4 regions of the Actinoplanes sichuanensis genome follow, and region 2 is predicted to be linked to each of the others. Evidence: predicted binding sites of a transcription regulator. Region 2 holds the regulator's gene; each other region holds the start of a gene.
The links. The regulator HrcA, encoded in region 2, represses chaperone genes, less so after heat shock. The targets are predictions, from matches to a motif close to GGTTNGCACNCTCNNNNNGAGNGTGCNAACC.
Positions count from the first base shown of each region.

Region 1: the regulator HrcA is predicted to act here: its motif matches at 1,730-1,760, upstream of groES (co-chaperone GroES).
Region 3: the regulator HrcA is predicted to act here: its motif matches at 2,034-2,064, upstream of Q0Z83_RS46890 (FmdB family zinc ribbon protein).
Region 4: the regulator HrcA is predicted to act here: its motif matches at 2,614-2,644, upstream of groL (chaperonin GroEL).

Region 1 is NZ_AP028461.1:8,786,837-8,791,642, forward strand. It holds gene ybaK (Cys-tRNA(Pro) deacylase) at 1-430, opposite strand, end outside; gene Q0Z83_RS40255 (class I SAM-dependent methyltransferase) at 484-1,668, opposite strand; gene groES (co-chaperone GroES) at 1,884-2,198, shown strand; gene groL (chaperonin GroEL) at 2,270-3,925, shown strand; gene Q0Z83_RS40270 (ABC transporter ATP-binding protein) at 3,939-4,806, opposite strand, start outside.
Region 2 is NZ_AP028461.1:8,191,610-8,196,415, forward strand. It holds gene Q0Z83_RS37565 (TIGR03620 family F420-dependent LLM class oxidoreductase) at 1-253, shown strand, start outside; gene Q0Z83_RS37570 (SDR family NAD(P)-dependent oxidoreductase) at 277-1,026, shown strand; gene dnaJ (molecular chaperone DnaJ) at 1,091-2,227, opposite strand; gene hrcA (heat-inducible transcriptional repressor HrcA) at 2,262-3,284, opposite strand; gene hemW (radical SAM family heme chaperone HemW) at 3,411-4,610, opposite strand; gene Q0Z83_RS37590 (enoyl-CoA hydratase-related protein) at 4,642-4,806, shown strand, end outside.
Region 3 is NZ_AP028461.1:10,188,394-10,193,199, reverse strand. It holds gene Q0Z83_RS46900 (diguanylate cyclase) at 1-960, opposite strand, end outside; gene Q0Z83_RS46895 (5-formyltetrahydrofolate cyclo-ligase) at 1,042-1,773, shown strand; gene Q0Z83_RS46890 (FmdB family zinc ribbon protein) at 2,086-2,439, shown strand; gene Q0Z83_RS46885 (hypothetical protein) at 2,944-3,453, shown strand; gene Q0Z83_RS46880 (hypothetical protein) at 3,721-3,900, opposite strand; gene Q0Z83_RS46875 (translation initiation factor 2) at 3,965-4,291, shown strand; gene Q0Z83_RS46870 (DUF2231 domain-containing protein) at 4,512-4,806, opposite strand, start outside.
Region 4 is NZ_AP028461.1:10,002,057-10,006,862, reverse strand. It holds gene Q0Z83_RS45920 (Ig-like domain-containing protein) at 1-639, shown strand, start outside; gene groL (chaperonin GroEL) at 800-2,422, opposite strand; gene Q0Z83_RS45910 (MFS transporter) at 2,723-3,421, opposite strand; gene Q0Z83_RS45905 (GNAT family N-acetyltransferase) at 3,505-4,008, shown strand; gene Q0Z83_RS45900 (hypothetical protein) at 4,031-4,489, shown strand; gene thrC (threonine synthase) at 4,726-4,806, opposite strand, start outside.

The sequences.
Region 1 (4,806 bases), 600 kb from region 2:
GGGCGAGCGACACCTGCAGTCCGCGACGGCCGGCCGACACATACATCAGGTCGAGCCCGGCCGCCGTGTCGTCGATCACGGTGGGGAGTCGCTTGCGCTGTCCGAGCGGGCTGATCCCGCCCCGGACATAACCGCTGCTGCGCTCCGCGGCGGCCCGGTCGGCCAACGCGGCCCGCTTGCCGCCCGCGGCCGATGCCAACGCCTTCAGGTCCAGGTCGCCGGTGACCGGCACGACACCGACCACGAGACCGCCGTCCACCTCGGCCACCAGGGTCTTGAACAGCCGCTCCGGCGCGACACCCAGGGCCTCGGCGACCAGGGCGCCGTAGTTGGGGGCGTCCGGCGACACCTCGTACGGATGCAGGGCGTGCGCCACCCGCTCGGTGGTCAGCAGCACGGTCGCCGGCGTTCCGGCCGCCTTCTTGGCCATGCGCGGAAAACTACCTCGCGGCAGACTTCCGCTTGTCGTCGCCGTGCCGGGAACTACATCGCCGCCGTGGTGATCAAGGCGACAGGGGCGCCCTCCACCCGGGTCAACACCAATCCGGCGGTGTTCGGCCCGGACAACCGGAGGTCTTTGCGCAGCTGGTCGGGCACCAGCGCGGAGCCGCGCTTGCGAATCTCCAGGACACCGACGCCACGCTCGCGCAACAGCGCACGCAGCCGTTTCAGTGAGAACGGCAGTACCTCGGTGACCCCGAGCCGGCGAGCGAACGGCGTGTCCACCGGGTCGTCGGTGTAAACGTAGGCGATCTCCGGGTCGGCCAGCCGGCCGCCGATCGACTCGGCGAACTCTGCCACCAGATGCGAGCGGACCACCGCCGGGTCCGGGTCGTAGATCCAGGCACCAATTGGGCCGACCGCCGCGGTTTTGTTGCCGGACCCGGTCAAACCGACGTCCGGGCCGAGCAGCGTGGCCCGCCGGGGCGCCTCGGCGAGCGGGCCGCACCAGAACGCGGCCTCGACGAGGTCGCCGCCGACGCTCACCCACTCCCCTTCGGCGCCCGGCGGGAGCAGCGCGTGATCGATGCCCGGCGCGAGTTTCAGCACCGTGCGCGGGGTCCGCCCGGGCAGCCCGGCGATGAAGTCCCAGGGCGGGGAGTAGGCCTTCGGGTCGAACACCCGGCCGCGACCGACCTGGCGGCGGGCCGGGTCGGCGAAGACCGCGTCGTACCGCTCGACCGGGACCGTGGTGGCGTCGGCGCAGGCCACGGTGATCCGGTCGGCGAGCCCGGCCGCCTCCGCGTTCGCGGTCGCCATCGCCGCGGTGACCGGGTCGGCGTCCACGGCGTACACGGTGATGCCCCGCCGGGCCGCGGCGAGCGCGTCCGAACCCAGCCCGCAGCCCAGGTCGGCCAGCGTCTCGACACCCGCCGCGGCGAGCCGCGCGGCCCGTCGATCGGCGACCACGGCTCGGGTCGCCTGCTCCAGGCCGGCCCGGGTGAAGAACATCCCGGCAGCGTCCGGGCCGAACTTCATCGCGGCGCGCTCGCGCAAACTAGCCTGGGTCAAGGCGGCCGCGGAGAGCTCCGCGCCGAAGCCCCGGGCCCGCAGGGCCGAGGCCGCGGCGAGCGGCTCACCGCCGGTCACCTCAGCCGCCGCGGCCAGGGCTTTCAACCCTTCAGGGGTACGCAACAGTTGCAACAACTCGGGGGTCACGAGAGGCATTCTCCCTGGCGTGACAGGTTGGCACTCTGGTTGACGGAGTGCTAGTTCCGGCATAGTCTCCGGTTAGCACTCTCGACATGAGGGTGCCAGCCGCCCGGGTCCTCCGTGGCGGTTAGGCACCAGGCGGACCGGCACCCGCGACGACGGCCCCGCCCGGTGGCATGAGGCATTGACCGGCCTGGTTCATGGCCGGCGAAACCTGTACCCAGGAGGGTATGCCCGTGACTACCGCGACCAAGGTTGCGATCAAGCCGCTCGAGGACCGCATCGTGGTCCAGGCGAACGAGGCTGAGACCACGACCGCTTCCGGCATCGTGATCCCCGACACCGCCAAGGAGAAGCCCCAGGAGGGCACCGTCCTCGCCGTCGGCCCCGGCCGGATCGACGACAAGGGCAACCGCGTCCCGCTCGACGTGAAGGTCGGCGACGTCGTCCTCTACTCGAAGTACGGCGGCACCGAGGTCAAGTACGCCGGCGAGGAGTACCTGGTGCTCTCCGCCCGCGACGTCCTCGCGGTCATCGAGAAGTAAGACCAACTGATTGCGCTTGCGCCCTGTTCCGATAGCTCGGGGCAGGGCGCTGGTGCGTGAAGGGACCATTCATGGCGAAGATCCTCAGCTTCTCAGACAGCGCCCGGCACCTCCTGGAGCACGGCGTCAACACCCTCGCCGACACGGTCAAGGTCACCCTCGGTCCGCGCGGTCGTAACGTCGTTCTGGACAAGAAGTTCGGCGCGCCCACGATCACCAACGACGGCGTCACCATCGCCAAGGAGATCGAGCTCACCGACCCGTACGAGAACCTCGGCGCCCAGCTGGTCAAGGAGGTGGCGACCAAGACCAACGACGTCGCCGGCGACGGGACCACCACGGCGACCGTGCTCGCGCAGGCGCTGGTCCGCGAGGGCCTGCGCAACGTGACCGCCGGCGCCAACCCGATCGGTCTCAAGCGCGGCATGGACCAGGCCTCCGTGGTCGTGTCCAAGGCTCTGCTGGCCAAGGCAGTCGAGGTCGCCGACCACAAGGCGATCGCCAACGTGGCCACCATCTCGGCCCAGGACGCGAACATCGGCGAGCTGATCGCCGACGCGATGGACCGGGTCGGCCGCGACGGTGTCATCACCGTGGAGGAGGGCTCGGCGCTGCACACCGAGCTCGACGTGACCGAGGGTCTCCAGTTCGACAAGGGCTTCATCTCGCCGAACTTCGTGACCGACGCCGAGGCGCAGGAGGCGGTGCTGGAGGACGCGCACATCCTCCTCACCACCCAGAAGATCTCCAGCATCGAGGAGCTGCTCCCGCTGCTGGAGAAGGTGCTGCAGACCGGCAAGCCGCTGCTGATCGTCGCGGAGGACGTCGAGGGCCAGGCCCTGTCCACCCTGGTGGTCAACTCGCTGCGCAAGACCATCAAGGTCGTCGCGGTGAAGGCGCCCGGTTTCGGTGACCGCCGCAAGGCGATCCTGCAGGACCTCGCGATCGCGACCGGTGGCGAGCTGATCGCCCCCGAGCTCGGTTACAAGCTCGACCAGGTCGGCCTCGAGTCGCTGGGCAGCGCCCGGCGGATCGTCGTCGACAAGGAGAACACCACCATCGTCGACGGTGGCGGCAACTCCTCCGACGTCGCCGACCGGGTCTCGCAGATCCGCAAGGAGATCGAGGCGTCCGACTCCGACTGGGACCGCGAGAAGCTTTCGGAGCGGCTGGCCAAGCTCTCCGGCGGCATCGCGGTGATCAAGGTCGGTGCCGCGACCGAGGTCGAGATGAAGGAGCGCAAGCACCGCATCGAGGACGCCATCGCGGCGACCAAGGCGGCCGTCGAGGAGGGCACCGTCCCGGGTGGCGGCGCCGCTCTCGCCCAGGTCGCCAAGGAGCTCGAGGGTAACCTCGGCCTCACCGGCGAGGAGGCGCTCGGCGTCGGCATCGTCCGCAAGGCGCTCGTCGAGCCGCTGCGCTGGATCGCTCAGAACGCCGGTCACGACGGTTACGTCGTGGTGGGCAAGGTCAACGAGCTGGGCTGGGGCCACGGCCTCAACGCCGCCACCGACGAGTACGTCGACCTGGCCGCGGCCGGCATCATCGACCCGGTGAAGGTGACCCGTAACGCGGTCGCCAACGCCGTCTCGATCGCCGGGCTCCTGCTGACCACCGAGAGCCTCGTGGTGGAGAAGCCGGCCGAGGCCGCTCCGGCCGCCGCCGGTGGCCACGGCCACAGCCACGGCGGTCACGGGCACGGCCACCAGCACGGTCCGGGCTTCTGATCGGTCGATCGGTTCAGGGAAAGGGCGCGCCTTCCGGGCGCGCCTTTTTCATGCCGTCGCCCTGCCACGAGTTCCACAGCTCGGCGTACGCCCCACCCGCCGCCACCAGCTCGTCGTGTGACCCCAGCTCGACGATCCGCCCGTCGGCCATCACCGCGACCCGGTCGGCGTCGTGTGCCGCGAACAGCCGGTGCGCGATCGCCACCACGGTCCGCCCGCTGACCACGGCGGCGAGGGAGCGTTCCAGATCCCGGGCGGCCCGCGGGTCGAGCATCGCGGTCGCCTCGTCGAGCACCAGCGTGTGCGGGTCGGCGATCACCAGCCGGGCCAGTGCCACCTGCTGCGCCTGTGCCGGTGTCAGTGGCCGGCCACCCGAGCCGACCACCGTGTCCAGCCCGTCCGGCAGCGCGTCGACCCAGGTGAGGGCCTGGACCGCGGTGAGCGCGGCCCGGATCTCGCCCTCCTGCGCGCCGGGCCGGACCATCGCCACGTTGTCGCGCAGGGTGCCGATGAAGACGTGGTGCTCCTGGGTGACCAGGGCGACCTCGGTACGCAGCCGGTCGGGCGGCAGCGCGTCCAACGGCACGCCGCCGATCGTGATGCTGCCCGACGTGGGCCGGTGCACTCCGGCGAGGAGCCGGCCCAGGGTGGACTTGCCCGCCCCGGAGACCCCGACGACGGCGAGCCGTTCACCCGGTTCCAGCACCAGGTCGACGCTGTGCAGCACCTCACGTCCCGGTTCGTAGGCGAACCGCACGTCGCGTACCTCGATCCGGGTGCCGACCGGCTTCGGGACGTCGGTGATCGCCGGCGCCGGATCGGCCGTGACACCCAGCAGCCGGGCCAGGGCGGCCGCGCCGACCTCCAGTTCGTCGAGCCAG
Region 2 (4,806 bases):
GTTCCTCGGCTTCCCGACCTACCGCGCCAACCTGAAACGGCTCGGTTTCGGCGACGACGACCTGGTCCCGGACGGCAGCGACCGTCTGATCGACGCCCTGGTCGCCCACGGCACCGCGGACGATCTGGCCCGCCGGATCGACGAGCACCTGGCCGCGGGCGCCGACCACGTCGCCGTGCACGTCCTGACCGACCCGGCCGCCCACGGCCTGCCCCGCCGCGTGTGGCGGGAACTGGCCTCCCTCAATCGCTGAACAACCTCACCAAGGAGAAGATCATGGGACAGCTCGACGGAAAGACCGCCCTCGTCACCGGCGCCACCTCGGGCATCGGCCTCGCCGCCGCCCGGGCGCTGGCCGCCGAGGGGGCGCATGTCCTGCTCACCGGTCGGCGGCCGGAGGCACTGGACGCGGCGGTGGCCTCAATCGGGGCGAACGCCACCGGCATCCGCGCCGACGTCGCCGATCTGACCGATCTGGATCGGGTGGTGGCCGCGATCGAGAAGCGCGGCCGGGGACTCGACGTGCTGTTCGCCAATGCCGGCGGCGGCGAGTTCGGCGCGCTCGGGGAGATCACCTGGCAGCACTACGCCGACACGTTCAACACGAATGTGGGAGGCACCCTCTTCACCGTGCAGAAGGCGTTGCCGACGCTCAACCGAGGGGCCTCGGTGATCATCACGAGCTCGAACATCGACGTCAAAGGCGCCGCCGCGTTCAGCGTCTACGCCGCGAGCAAGGCGGCGCTGCGGTCGTTCACCCGCAGCTGGGCCGCCGAACTGACCGGCCGCGACATCCGGGTGAACAGCATCGCGCCCGGCCCGATCGAGACGCCCGGGCTGAGCGGTCTCGCCCCTGACCCGGCCGCCGCCGAACAGCTGCTCAAGGGCCTCGCGGCGGGCGTGCCGATGAACCGGCTGGGCCGCCCGGACGAGATCGCCGACGCGGTGGTCTTCCTGGCCTCGGCCCGCAGCAGCTTCATGACCGGCGCCGAGATCTACGTCGACGGCGGCGCGAGTCAGGTCTGAGCCGAAGCGGATTCAACGCCGGGTGTGACCGAAAGGGCACGCCCGGCGTCGGGGCCGCGAAGCGTCAGTGGCCGTTGAAAGCATCCCGCATCCGGCTGAAGAAGCCGCCCTGCTTGCTCAGCTCGGCGACGTCCTCCCCGCGGGTCTTGGCGAAGTCACGGAGCATCCGCTCCTGGTCGGCGGTGAGCTTGGTCGGCGTCTTGACGTCGAGGTGCACGAAGAGCTCACCGCGGCCCTGGCCCCGCAGGTGCGGGACGCCCTTGCCCCGGATGCGCAGCGTGCTGGCCGGCTGGGTACCCGGTTTGACCTCGATGTTCTCCTCGCCGTCGAGGGTCTTGATGGTCATCCGGGTGCCGAGCGCGGCCGCCGTCATCGGCAGGGTGACCCGGCAGTGCAGGTCGTCGCCCTTGCGCGAGTAGACGTCGTGCGGCCGCTCGTGGATCTCGACGTAGAGGTCGCCGGCGGTGCCGCCGCCCGGGCCGACCTCGCCCTGCTGGGCCAGCCGGATCCGCATGCCGTCCTCGACGCCCGCCGGGATCTTGACGGTGAGCGAGCGGCGTGTCCTTATCCGGCCGTCACCGGCACAGGTCGGGCAGGGGCTGGGAATGACCGTGCCGTGGCCCTGGCAGTTCTGGCAGGGGCGGGACGAGACGACCTGGCCGAGGAAGGTGCGCTGCACCGACTGGACCTCACCACGGCCGGAGCAGACCTCGCACGTCGACAGGTGGGTACCGGGAGCGGTGCCGGCGCCCGAGCACTGGGTGCAGAGGACCGCGGTGTCGACGGTGATCGGGGCTTCCACGCCGAAGGCGGTCTCGACCAGGTCGAGCTCGAGCCGGAGGATCGCGTCGGCGCCGGGACGCGTGCGCGGGCGCGGGCCACGGGAGCCACCACCGGCGGCCGTGCCGAAGAACGCGTCCATGATGTCCTGGAAACCGACGAACGGGCCGGCGCCACCGGCTCCACCGGGCATGCCTCCACCCGGCGCGAGCGGGTCGCCTCCGAGGTCGACGATCTGCCGCTTCTGATCGTCGGAGAGAACCTCGTACGCCGCGTTGATCTCTTTGAACTTCTCGTGCGCTTCCGGATCCGGGTTGACGTCCGGGTGGTACTGCCGAGCGAGTTTGCGGTAGGCGCGCTTGATCTCGTCGTCGGTTGCCTCCCGGCTCACACCGAGAATTCCGTAATAGTCCTTGGCCACGGGGTTTGGAGTCCTCAATGTCTGCGCGAATCCGTCAATTCTGTGCCAACAGGTCGCCAACGTAGCGTGCCACTGCACGAACGGTAGCGATAGTGCCGGGGTAGTCCATCCGGGTGGGGCCCACCACACCGAGCCCCCCAACGATCGTGGTACCCGGTCCGTAACCGCTGCTCACCACGGACGCCGACCGCAGGTTGTCGATCTGGTTCTCGTCGCCGATCAGGACCCGGGTGGTGCGGGGCTCCAGATCGCCGATGAGCTTCAGAAGGATGACCTCCTCCTCAAGAGCTTCGAGGACGGGCCGCAGCGTGCCCTGGAAGTCCAGCACACCCCCACGTGTCAAGTTGGGCATACCCGCCAGGGCGAGGCGCTCCTCACTCCGCTCGACCAGAGTCTCCAGCAGAACCGACGCCAGACACGTCATCGCCGCGCGGCGGTCGGGGGCCGACTCCTCGACCAGTTTCTGCACCAGGGAGGGGGTGTCGGCGAGCCGCTGCCCGGCCAGTTTCTCGTTGACCCGCAGCCGCAACTCCCACACCTCGCCGTCGGCGACCGGGCCGGGCATCTCGACGAGCCGCTGCTCGACCCGGCCGGTGTCGGTGATCATCACCAGCATCAGGCGGGTGGTGGAGATCGGCACCAGCTCCAGGTGGCGGACCGCGGAGCGGGACAGGCTCGGATACTGCACCACGGCGACCTGGCGGGTGAGCTGGGCCAGGAGCCGGACGGTGCGGTGCACCACGTCGTCGAGATCGACGGCACCGACCATGAACCGCTCGATGGCACGGCGCTCGGCCGGGCTGAGCGGCTTGATCTTGGTGAGCCGGTCGACGAAGAGCCGGTAGCCGGCATCGGTGGGCACCCGGCCGGCACTGGTGTGCGGCTGCCGGATGTAGCCCTCCTCCTCCAGCACGGCCATGTCGTTGCGGACGGTGGCCGGGGAGACACCGAGCTTGTGCCGGTCGACCAGGGCCTTGCTGCCCACCGGTTCCTGGGTCTCGACGTAGTCCTCGACGATCGCCCGGAGCACCTCGAGCTTGCGGTCATCCAGACTCATATGACCCCTCCCCCTGTTGGCACTCCTGCTAATAGAGTGCCAGTCTACGTCGCGGGCGGTCACAACGCGATGATCGAAAGTACGTACCGGGCTCGGATTTCGGGGCCGGACGGGTCAGAGTGGCCTTTACAGCACGTCGCGGACGACCGCGTCGGCCAGCAGCCGGCCCCGCAGGGTGAGCACGAGGGTCCCCTGTTCGTAGGCGCCCGGCTCGAGGAGCCCGTCGGCCAGGGCCTGCGCGGCACCCCTGGCGTCGACCCGGGCGAGTGGGATGCCCTCGCGCAGCCGCACCCGGAGCATCACGTCCTCCATGTGCCGGTCGGCGTCGGTCAGCAACTCCCGCGCGTGCCCCGGCGAAGTGCCATCGGTCAGGCGTTTCGCGTACGCCGACGGGTGTTTGACATTCCACCAGCGCACCCCGCCGACGTGGCTGTGCGCGCCCGGACCCAGCCCCCACCAGTCGGCGCCGGTCCAGTAGAGCAGGTTGTGCCGGCACTCCCCGCCGGTCCGGGCCCAGTTGGACACCTCATACCACTGGAAGCCGGCCGCGCTCAGCGCCGCCTCGGCGGCCAGGTAGCGGTCGGCCGCCACGTCGTCCGACGGGTAGGGCAGCTCACCCCGCCGCATCCGCCCGGCCATCCGGGTGCCGTCCTCGACGATCAGCGCGTAGGCGCTCACATGATCCACCCCGGCGTCCACGACCGCCTGGAGGGACCGCGCGAAGTCGTCCGGGCTCTCCCCCGGCGTGCCGTAGATCAGATCCAGGTTGACGTGCTCGAAGCCCGCCTCACGGGCCTCGATCGCGGCCTGCGGCGCACGACCGGCGGTGTGCTTGCGGTCGAGCACCCGCAGCACATTGTCGGCCGCGGACTGCATGCCGAGCGAGATCCGGGTGAACCCGGCGCCGCGCAACCGCCGCAGGTAGGCCGGGTCCACCGACTCCGGGTTGGCCTCGGTGGTCACCTCGGCACCCGGGGCCAACCCCCAGGTCCGGTCGATGCCCTCCAGGATCCGGCCCAGGTCGTCGGCGCTGAGCAGGGTGGGCGTGCCGCCGCCGACGAAGACCGTGTCGACCGGGCCGGGCTCGATCACCCGGGCCGCGAGGGTCAGCTCGGCCAGAACCGTCTCCGCGTACTCGTCGCGGCTCGCCCCGCCGCCCAGCTCACTGGCCGTGTAGGTGTTGAAGTCGCAGTACCCGCAGCGGCTGGCACAGAACGGGACGTGCACGTAGACCGCGAACCCGTTCTTGCCCACCTCACGGGTGGCGTCGTCGGGGAGCGACCCGTCGGAGGGTACGGGTTCGCCATCGGGGAGTGCGCCGGCCATCCGTCAAGTGTGCACGTCTTACAGTTCCGGGATGGATCTGGTCCGTACCGTCACCGCCGCCGGCGTGACCACGATGACAATCGACAACCCCGCCAACCGCAACGCGCTGTCCACCGCACTGCTCGGGCAGTTGCTGGACGCGCTCGCCGCATCGGCCGCCGACCCGGACAGCCGTGTGGTGGTTCTCACCCACGAG
Region 3 (4,806 bases), 2.0 Mb from region 2:
GGTGGCGGTCATCGCGGTCCGCAGGATCACCGGCAGGATCCGGTCCAGGTCGTGGGTGCTGGACAGGGTGTCGCCGAGAATCGCGAGATGCCGGCGCAGCTGGTCCCGGCTCGCGGTCAGCGCCTGCACGTAGGACTGGAGCTCCCGGGTCATCCGGTTGAACGTCCCGGCGAGCCGGCCCAGTTCGTCCGGCCGCGGGATCGGCACGCGGGTGTCCAGGTCGCCGTTCGCCACCCGGTCGGCGGCCCAGGCCAGATCACCGAGCGGGCGAGTCGTGGATCGGGCCAGCCAGCGGGCGGCGATCACCGCGACGACCGCGGTGGCCAGCACGATCAGCAGCAGGATCAGGTAGCGGGCGGTGGGTCCGGCGGCCGGGACGGTCAGGGTCAAGGTCAACGGCCGGCCCGGTTCGGCGGACAGGTTCCGGTCGGCGGTCCCGGCGGCCGCGGCCGCGCTCTCGCCCAGCCGCACGGCTACGCCGGCGGACGCTCCGAGTCGGTCCAGCATGGCGGCGTCGACCCGCTGGGCGGCGGTCACGGTGATCTCTCGGGTGTACGCGGCCGCGGTCATCGCCGTGGCCTCCTCACGTCCGGCATCGGGGCCGGCGCAATCCCGATGGCCGGTCGCCGCCGGGTCGCCGGTCATCGCGGAACGCGCCAGACTCGACTGTTCGGTTTCGGTCATCCAGATCTCGGTGGCCAACCCTCGGGCGACCAGCTGGTCGGCGACCGCCTGACGGTCTCCGGCCGGAACCACGGCGACCGCATCCGCCGAAGCCTGCAACTGGCGGCAGATGGCGCCGATCGCCACACTGACTGTTGTCGCAGCGTGGTCGAGGCGTTCGGTGGTCCGCTCCCGGCTCACGGCGTTGGCGGTCAACGCGACGAAGACGGACCCGAGCAGGACCGGACCGAGCACGACCACCAGGAAAGCGCTGGTCAGCCGGCCACGTAGTGTCACACATCCTCCCGGGAGTGGCCCTCTTTGGAGCGATGCTGACATAGTGTGCACCGTTTGCCGGTTTTCAAAAGGGGGTGTTGCATGTCGGATTTAACCCCTGATGCGGAAAAATCACATCAAATCAAGATCGCGCTCCGCGCACGGCTGCTCACGGTGCGTCGATCACTTCCGGTCACCGCGCTCGACGCCGCGGCCGCCAAAATTCAAGGTCAAATTCTTGCGCTGGTACGCCGTACCGGCGCCCGTTCCATCGCCGCCTACGTCCCGATCGGACCCGAACCGGGCGGCACCGACCTGCCGGACCGCCTCCTGGCCGCCCTGCCTCGAGACGGCCGCCTGCTACTCCCGGTCCTGCTCCCGGACAACGACCTGACCTGGGCCGAACTGACCGCCCCCACCTCGCCCCCCGCCGCGCAGTCGTCCCCCACCAGCACCGCCGATTCCCCGACACCCACTCCGGGCCCGCCCACCTCGGCTCCCGCCCCTTCGATCCCCGGCTCTTCGCTTCTCGTGGCAGGGCCGCGCGGGCTGCGTGAACCCGGCGGGCCACGACTCGGGGTCGAGGCGGTCCGCTCGGTGGACCTGCTCCTGGTACCGGCACTCGCCGTCGGACCCGACGGAACCCGGATGGGCCGCGGCGGCGGATCCTACGACCGGGTGCTGGCCCGCCTACCGGATCTCGGCCCCTTGACCGTGGCGCTCCTGCACGACGGCGAGGACGTGCCCTTCGTCCCCGCCGAACCCCACGACCGCCGGGTCCATGCGGTGATCACCCCCACCGGCGGCTTCTCCCGCCGCCCGCACGCCTCTTGAGGGGTCGCCCTATCTCGTCGGGAGCCGGTTCCGGCTTTCAAGGGCTGCTGCCGGCCTCGCCGTCACCACCGCCTTCGCAGCCACCACCGCCTTCGCAGCCACTGCCGCCTTCGCAGCCACTGCCGCCTTTTCGAGGGGGCACCCGCGGCCGCTTCGACGGTTCGTGGATGTGCCGGTCGCGCCTCGCTGTGATATCACCCACCGGCCGGTTCTCCCTCAGGCCGAGCGCCGAGTGGACGAATTGACCTCCGATGCCGCAACATTGGCACTCGGAGTTGGCGAGTGCCAGCAGCCGATTGATCCGGAGGAGCCGTGCCTACCTACCAGTACGCCTGCACCGAGTGCGGTGAGCAGCTTGAAGCAGTGCAGTCCTTCTCCGACCCGGCGCTCACCGAGTGCCCGAACTGCCAGGGCAAGCTCCGCAAGGTGTTCAACTCGGTCGGCATCGTCTTCAAGGGTTCGGGCTTCTACCGCAACGACTCCCGGTCGGGCAGCGTGAGCTCCGAGAAGTCGGCCACCGGCTCCGGCGACTCGACCACCAAGAAGGCCGACACGGCGGCGTCGTCGTCGACCGCTTCGACAAGCACCTCGTCGAGCTCGTCCACGAGCAGCAGCACGACTGCGTCGTCGGGCGGCAGCGGTTCGAAGGCCGCCGCGACCCCCTGATCCCCACCACTGAAGCATCACTCGCGCGCCGAGCCCCTCCCCGGGCTCGGCGCGCATTCGTTTCCCCGTCCCGGGCTCGGCGCACATTCGTTTTCCCTGCCCGGGCCACGGCGGCCGAGCGGACCCCATACCTCTGCCGCCGTCATCGGATCGCCGCCGCCTTGTGCAACCGGCTCCGGCGGCTCGATCTGGCCGACTACTTCGATACGGGCGACACCGAACTCGCCGCCGCCCTCCGACCCGGCGCCCAAGGCCTGTCCTGGTGGCAGAGTCGGCTAGCAGGTTCGGCTCGGCGGCGACGCGTTTCCACAGTGCCGGGTTGTCCACAGCGTCTCCGCGCCGGAGACCGCCGGCCGCCTAACGTCGGTGACAGCCGTCGGCGGGCGCCTCTGACAAGCCGTTCCGCAACGAAGCCGATCGGCCGTCTCCCCCGACGGTGCGAGGTGTCCGCCGACGGCCGATCAGGGCTGATCCGGGTCTGATCAGGCGACGATTGGAGGTTCGATGCCCCGCGAGCGACAGGCGCCGGCTGATGAGCGTCTCGATCCGGTGCGATGGCATCGGCCAGGCCGGGGCACGCTGCTGCGCCTGCTCTCGGTCACCGTGTTGTTGCTCACAGCGGCGGCGGTTCTCTGGGTCAAGCCGACCGGCTGTGTCCCGGTCGAGGCCGGGCCGCAGACTTCCGAACCGTCCGGCCGCGCTTCCTCATCACCCGGCCCGCCGACGGCCACCGCCGCCAGACCGATTCCGTCGGGAAGCGTCGGCGTGCCGGTGCGCCTGGCCGACCCGACAGCGCTGACCGTGGTCCGACCCGGCAACCGGGTGGACCTACTCCGGATCGAGAGCGACCGTGACCGCACCACCGCCGTCGCGAGCGCGGCCCTGGTCCTGGACGTGACCGGAGCCGACGACCCGGTCACCGGCGGACTCCTCCTGGCCCTCGATCCGGCCGAGGCCAGGCAGGCGATCTCCAGTGCAGGCCGAGGCTTCGCCATAGTGATCCGCCCAGGCTGACCACCGAAAACCGACTCAGCTCGACCCACAGACAGGCCGACTCAGGAAAGCCGATCAGGCGCACCCTCAGAAAGGCCGCCCAGGCGCTCCTTCAGAAGTCCGCTCAGGCTTACTACCGGAATTGACCGCTCAGGCGCACCCTCAAAAGGCCGCTCAGTATTGCTCCCGGGAAGACCGCGAAGGCTCACTCGCGGGAAGACCGCGGACGCTCACTCGCGGGAAAGGTGGTGATGGGACCGACCAGGACTACGTGTCGGTGGACGGCGATCAGTCCCAGTGCGGCGGACGGTCCTCCAGCAGGCGGTCGTCGTTGGAGTAGGACCGCTCACCCCAGCCCCGCTCGGTGTCGTCACGGGTCTGTTCGGGCAGTACCGGCGCCTCTTCGGACTCGAAATCGACCTCGCGCTCGGCGTCGTTGTCACGCTCAGGGTCGTCCAGGATGTCCACGACTAAGAGGGTAAGCCGACAGCGGCGCGGCCGTCGTCCCCCTCCGGTTGTACCGTCGGTGAACGTGAGCTCCCCCACCAGCGTCCCGGACGACGACGCGTACTGGCAGCGCCCCGACCCGGCCGCCGAGCCGCTCGGGCGGCCTGAGCCTGCGCCACCGGTCCGGCCCGTCGAATATCAGGGACCGCCGCGCGCCGATCCACCCCCGGCCGACTGGCGCCCGCCGACGATCGCCCATCCCCCGTCGCCGAGGCAGATGCCACCGCAGAACTTCGAGGCCATCGACGACGCGGAGGGTTCGGCGCGGACTGTCACGTACGGCATCGGCTTGGTCGCGGGGGCCATCGCCCTCATCATCGTCTGCCTGCTCTGCGCCCGCCTGGTCTTCTGAAAGGCAGGCCGCCACCAGCCGATGCGGCCGGGGCCGGCCCGGCGCGGCCCGGGCCGGCGCGGGTCGGGCCGGCGCGGGTCGGGCCGGCGCGGGTCGGGCCGGCGCGGGGCCGGCCGATGCGGCCCGGGTCAGCCGTCGGACGGTGACCGCGTGACCTGGCGGGCAGGTCAGCGCGGTCACGGTCCGGCAGGCGGCGACGCCGGGCAACGAGCGGCGAGGATCAGTAGGTTCCCCACACGGCGGTCGCGCCCGAGTCACCGGTCTGGTAGAGGTACCAGACGGTCACGCCACCCAGAATCAGCAGGACCACCGCGAAGCCCAGGTCGGCGAGCTTCGGCAGGGCCGCCGACTTGCGGCTGGTGAGGACGACCAGGATCAGGCTGAGCACGCCGAGGGCGAGGGCCAGCCAGAACGTGGTCGTGCCGTTCGACATGTGCCCGTCGAGGATCTCCTTGCCCTTGTCGGAAACACGCTGCTCGCTGAGCAGGCGGTTGTAGAACTCGGTTCCGGAGAGC
Region 4 (4,806 bases), 1.8 Mb from region 2:
CCACCGGTTTCGGCGTCCCCGGCGGCCCCGGCGAGCCCGCCGGTTTCGGCGTCTCCGTCGCCACCGGTCTCCGCGTCCCCGTCGCCACCCGTTTCCGCGTCCCCGTCGGCCCCGGCGAGCCCGCCGGTGTCACCGTCGCCGTCCGTTCCCTCGGCCAGGCCGCCGACGTCGCCGTCGCCCGGCCGCGGGCCGAACCGGCCGCCGCTGGTGACCGGCGACCTGACCGCCGTCACCTCCGGTGAGCAGGTCACCCTGTGGCCGGCCGGAAACGACTCGGATCCCGACGGGGACCACCTCAGCCTGGTCGCCGTCGGCCGACCCGCACACGGAACGGCTCGGATCGGTGTCTCCGCCGCGTCCACGACCGGGAACACCGGCACGGTCCGCTACATCCCGGACGCCGGATTCACCGGGATCGACCGGTTCACCTACACGATCACCGACTGGCGGGGCGGCACCGCCACCGGCACGATCACCGTGCGGGTCACCGCGGCCACCCCGGAACCGGCGCCGCCCGACGTGCCGGTGACCGGGCCGGACAGTGCCCTCGTGGCCCGGGTGGGTGCTCTGGCCGTACTCTCCGGGGCCCTGCTGCGATGGCTGACGACCCTGGAACCGGGACGTCATCGCCGGCGGTGACGGAAAACCGATGCCCGACGGCCCACGAACCGAGACGGCACCACCGGCGGTGACGGAAAACCGATGCCCGACGGCCCACGAACCGGGACGGCACCACCGGCGGTGCCGGAAAGCAGAACGGGCGGCCCGCCGAAGCGGACCGCCCGTTTTGAGACTGGACTCAGAAGTCCATGTCACCGCCGCCCGGGGCGCCGGCCGGAGCCGGGGTCTTCTCGGGCTTGTCGGCCACGACGGCCTCGGTGGTGAGGAACAGCGCGGCGATCGACGCGGCGTTCTGCAGCGCCGAGCGGGTGACCTTGGCCGGGTCGATGATGCCCGCGGCCAGCAGGTCGACGTAGTCGCCGGTCGCGGCGTTCAGGCCGTGACCCGGCTCGAGGTTGCGCACCTTCTCGACCACGACGCCGCCCTCGAGGCCGGCGTTCACGGCGATCTGACGCAGCGGGGCGTCCAGCGCGACCTTGACGATGTTGGCACCGGTGGCCTCGTCGCCGATCAGGTCGAGCTTCTCGAAGGCGGTCTTGCCGGCCTGGACCAGCGCGACACCACCACCGGGGACGATGCCCTCCTCGACGGCCGCCTTCGCGTTACGAACGGCGTCCTCGATGCGGTGCTTGCGCTCCTTGAGCTCGACCTCGGTGGCCGCGCCGACCTTGATCACCGCAACGCCGCCGGCCAGCTTGGCCAGACGCTCCTGCAGCTTCTCACGGTCGTAGTCGGAGTCCGAGCGCTCGATCTCGGCGCGGATCTGGTTGACCCGGCCCTGGATCTGCTCGGCGTTGCCGGCACCGTCGACGATGGTGGTCTCGTCCTTGGTGATGACGACCTTGCGGGCCTGGCCCAGCAGGGACAGGTCAGCGGCGTCCAGCTTGAGGCCGACCTCTTCGCTGATGACGGCGCCACCGGTGAGGATGGCGATGTCCTCCAGCATGGCCTTGCGGCGGTCACCGAAGCCGGGGGCCTTGACGGCGACCGACTTGAAGGTGCCACGGACCTTGTTGACGACCAGGGTGGCCAGGGCCTCGCCCTCGACGTCCTCGGCGATGATCACGAGGGGCTTGCCGCCCTGCATGACCTTCTCCAGGATCGGGAGCAGGTCCTTGACCGCGGAGATCTTGCTGTTCGCGATCAGGATGTAGGGGTCGTCGAAGACGGCCTCCATGCGCTCGGCGTCGGTCATGAAGTACGCCGAGATGAAGCCCTTGTCGAAGCGCATACCCTCGGTGAGCTCGAGCTCGAGGCCGAAGGTGTTGCTCTCCTCGACGGTGATGACGCCTTCCTTGCCGACCTTGTCCATGGCCTCGGCGACCTTCTCGCCGACCGTGGTGTCAGCGGCCGAGATGGAGGCGGTGGAGGCGATCTGCTCCTTGGTCTCCACGTCCTTCGCGAGCTTGCTCAGCTCCTCGGAGACGCTGGCCACGGCGGCCTCGATGCCCCGCTTGAGGGCCATCGGGTTGGCGCCGGCGGCCACGTTGCGCAGGCCCTCACGGACCAGCGCCTGGGCGAGGACGGTCGCGGTCGTCGTGCCGTCACCGGCGACGTCGTCGGTCTTCTTCGCGACCTCCTTGACCAGCTCAGCGCCGATCTTCTCGAAGGTGTCCTCGAGCTCGATCTCCTTGGCGATGGATACACCATCGTTGGTGATCGTGGGGGCGCCCCACTTCTTCTCGAGAACCACGTTGCGGCCCTTGGGGCCGAGGGTCACCTTGACCGCGTCCGCGAGCTGGTTCATGCCACGCTCGAGGCCCCGACGAGCCTCCTCGTCGAATGCGATGATCTTGGCCATACGGCGTTGTCCTCCCGGACATCCGCGGCGCCGGGCCTCGTCGGCCCCGCTCTCCGCACGTTGAGGAAGTCTGCGGACGCCACCACCTGGCGAAGGTGACGTCCTCAGGCCGAGCCGGATAGCCCGCGACGACCGGCTCCGTGCCCCGATGCCGATGGCAGCATCGCGACCGGAACCCCACCGTCCCGACCTGCTGGCACTCAGCATGCGCGAGTGCCAATCACTTGTTTAGCACTCTCCGATGGCGAGTGCAAGAAACCCCATCTTCCCGCGAAACCCTCGTCGGTGGCCGTGATTCGGCTAAGGATCTTGACGGCCCAGGTCAGCGGGGGTGACGGCCCATGCCGGGGTGGCCGGACGGAACGTGATGAGAACCGCAATCGCCCAGCCGACCCGAAGAACGGCGTCCACCAGCTCCCACCCCAGTGGCACCGGGTCAGTCGTGGGCCCTTGGAGCCACGACTCGGCGACCGTCAGCAACGGCACCGCCAACGAGGCCGCCACCAGACCCCGGAAGTCGTTGCGGCCGGCCACCGGTGGAAACAGGAGGATGCCGAGCAGCCCGTGGGTCAGCAGCGTCAACGCGTGGATCACCGGTGACAGCAACTCCAGGGACAGTCCCGCATTCACGAGGAGAGTGAACGACAGAGCCCGGATCAGGAAGGCCTCGACGAACGACAGTCCGATCGACAGCACCAGCAGACCCAGGGCCCGGCCCACGGTCACCCGGCGGTCCGCCAGCACACCGACGATCGTCAGCGACACCACCGCGGGAAGGGCACCGATGGCCACCATCAGAAGCCAGGAGTCCGGCCCGAAACCGACGTTCGACGGCTCGCTCATCGCGTTCACCGCGAGCGGATAGGAGACCGTGGCCAGGAAGGTGATCAACACGGCCACGGCGACCGCCCAAGGGCGGGTTCGCACGAGCCGGAAACCGGAGACCGGCTCCGCAGCCGGGGGCTCCTCCGCGTAGGGCCGCGGGAACTCATCGCTCATCGTCGAATCATGACGTGTCCGAACCACTCGGCTTAGCGACAACCCGGTTGCCGACCAGGGATTGCGGCGGTAGGGATGGAACCATGGATAACTGGGACGTACGGCGGGTGACCCCGGACGACGCCGGCCGGATGCGGGCGCTGCGCCTGGAGATGCTGGCCGACAGTCCGCTGGCGTTCCTGGAGACCCTGGCCCAGGCCGCGGCCCGGCCGCACGACAACTACCGGCAGCGGATCGTGCAGTCGTCGGAGGGACCGGACACGGCCCAGTTCATCGTCGATCCGGGCGGGCCGCTGATCGGCCACGCGGGCGGGACCACGGTGCCCGGCGAGCCGGGCTGCACGGTCATCTTCGCGGTCTACCTGACCCCTTCCGTCCGGGGCGGCAAGATGCTCGGCCGGCTCGTCGAGGCGGTCGCCGACTGGTCCGCGGCGGCCGGGCGGGACGAGCTGATGCTGGAGGTGGTCTGCGGCAACGAGCGGGCCGTCCGGGCGTACGAGAAGCTCGGTTTCACCGACACCGGGGTCCGCCTGCCGCACCCGACCGTGCGTGTCCTCACCGAGTTGCAGATGCGCCGGCGGGTCTGAGATGGCCGGGCGCGGGTGGCACGTGACGCGGACGACGCTGACCGCGGTGAACGGGACGACCCTGGTCGGGCTGTTGGTGGCTCTCGGCACCGGCACGAAGGTCCGGCGAGGACGGCACGGGGTGCTGATCGCCGAGAACTTCCGGTTCCGGATGCCGGCCGGCTCCTGCTTCACGGTCGGCTCGGTGATCATCACGAACCGCCCCGCCGAGTGGCTGCTCGCCGAAGAGCGGATCCGGCTGTTCACCCACGAGTCCCGGCACGCGAGTCAGTACGCGTTCTTCGGCCCGCTGTTCTGGCCCGCCTACTGGCTCGCGTGTGGCTGGTCGATCGCGCTGACCAAGTCCTACGGGGTGCGCAACTGGTTCGAGAAGAACGCGGGCCTGGCCGACGGGCACTACCCGCTCGAACTGCCGCTTCGCCCGTGGGCGCAGAAGATGTTTGGTCGGGAGGACGGACGCACAGCACCTCCGGGCACGTAGCCGTTTGGGTCAGCGCTGGATCGTTGGGACCCTCTGGAGATTGTCGCCAAGCTCTGGTGAGGGGCCTCGTACGGCGTCGCGTCCTCCCGCAGAGAGCATCCTGCCCATCCGGAGATCGGAGTGCAAGTCCTCGGAGGAGGTAATTCTGACAACCGGCTGATCGTCGGTGACGGTCAGTGAGATTTGGTCACGAATTGGTGACCTTCGCCCGACCGCTCGGACGACCCGTAACGGGGTCAGCCGAGCAGGCCGGCCTCCCGGGCGCCGCGCAACGACGGCTTGATCGTGTGGGTCGGTCCAACCTGGCCGGCCACCGC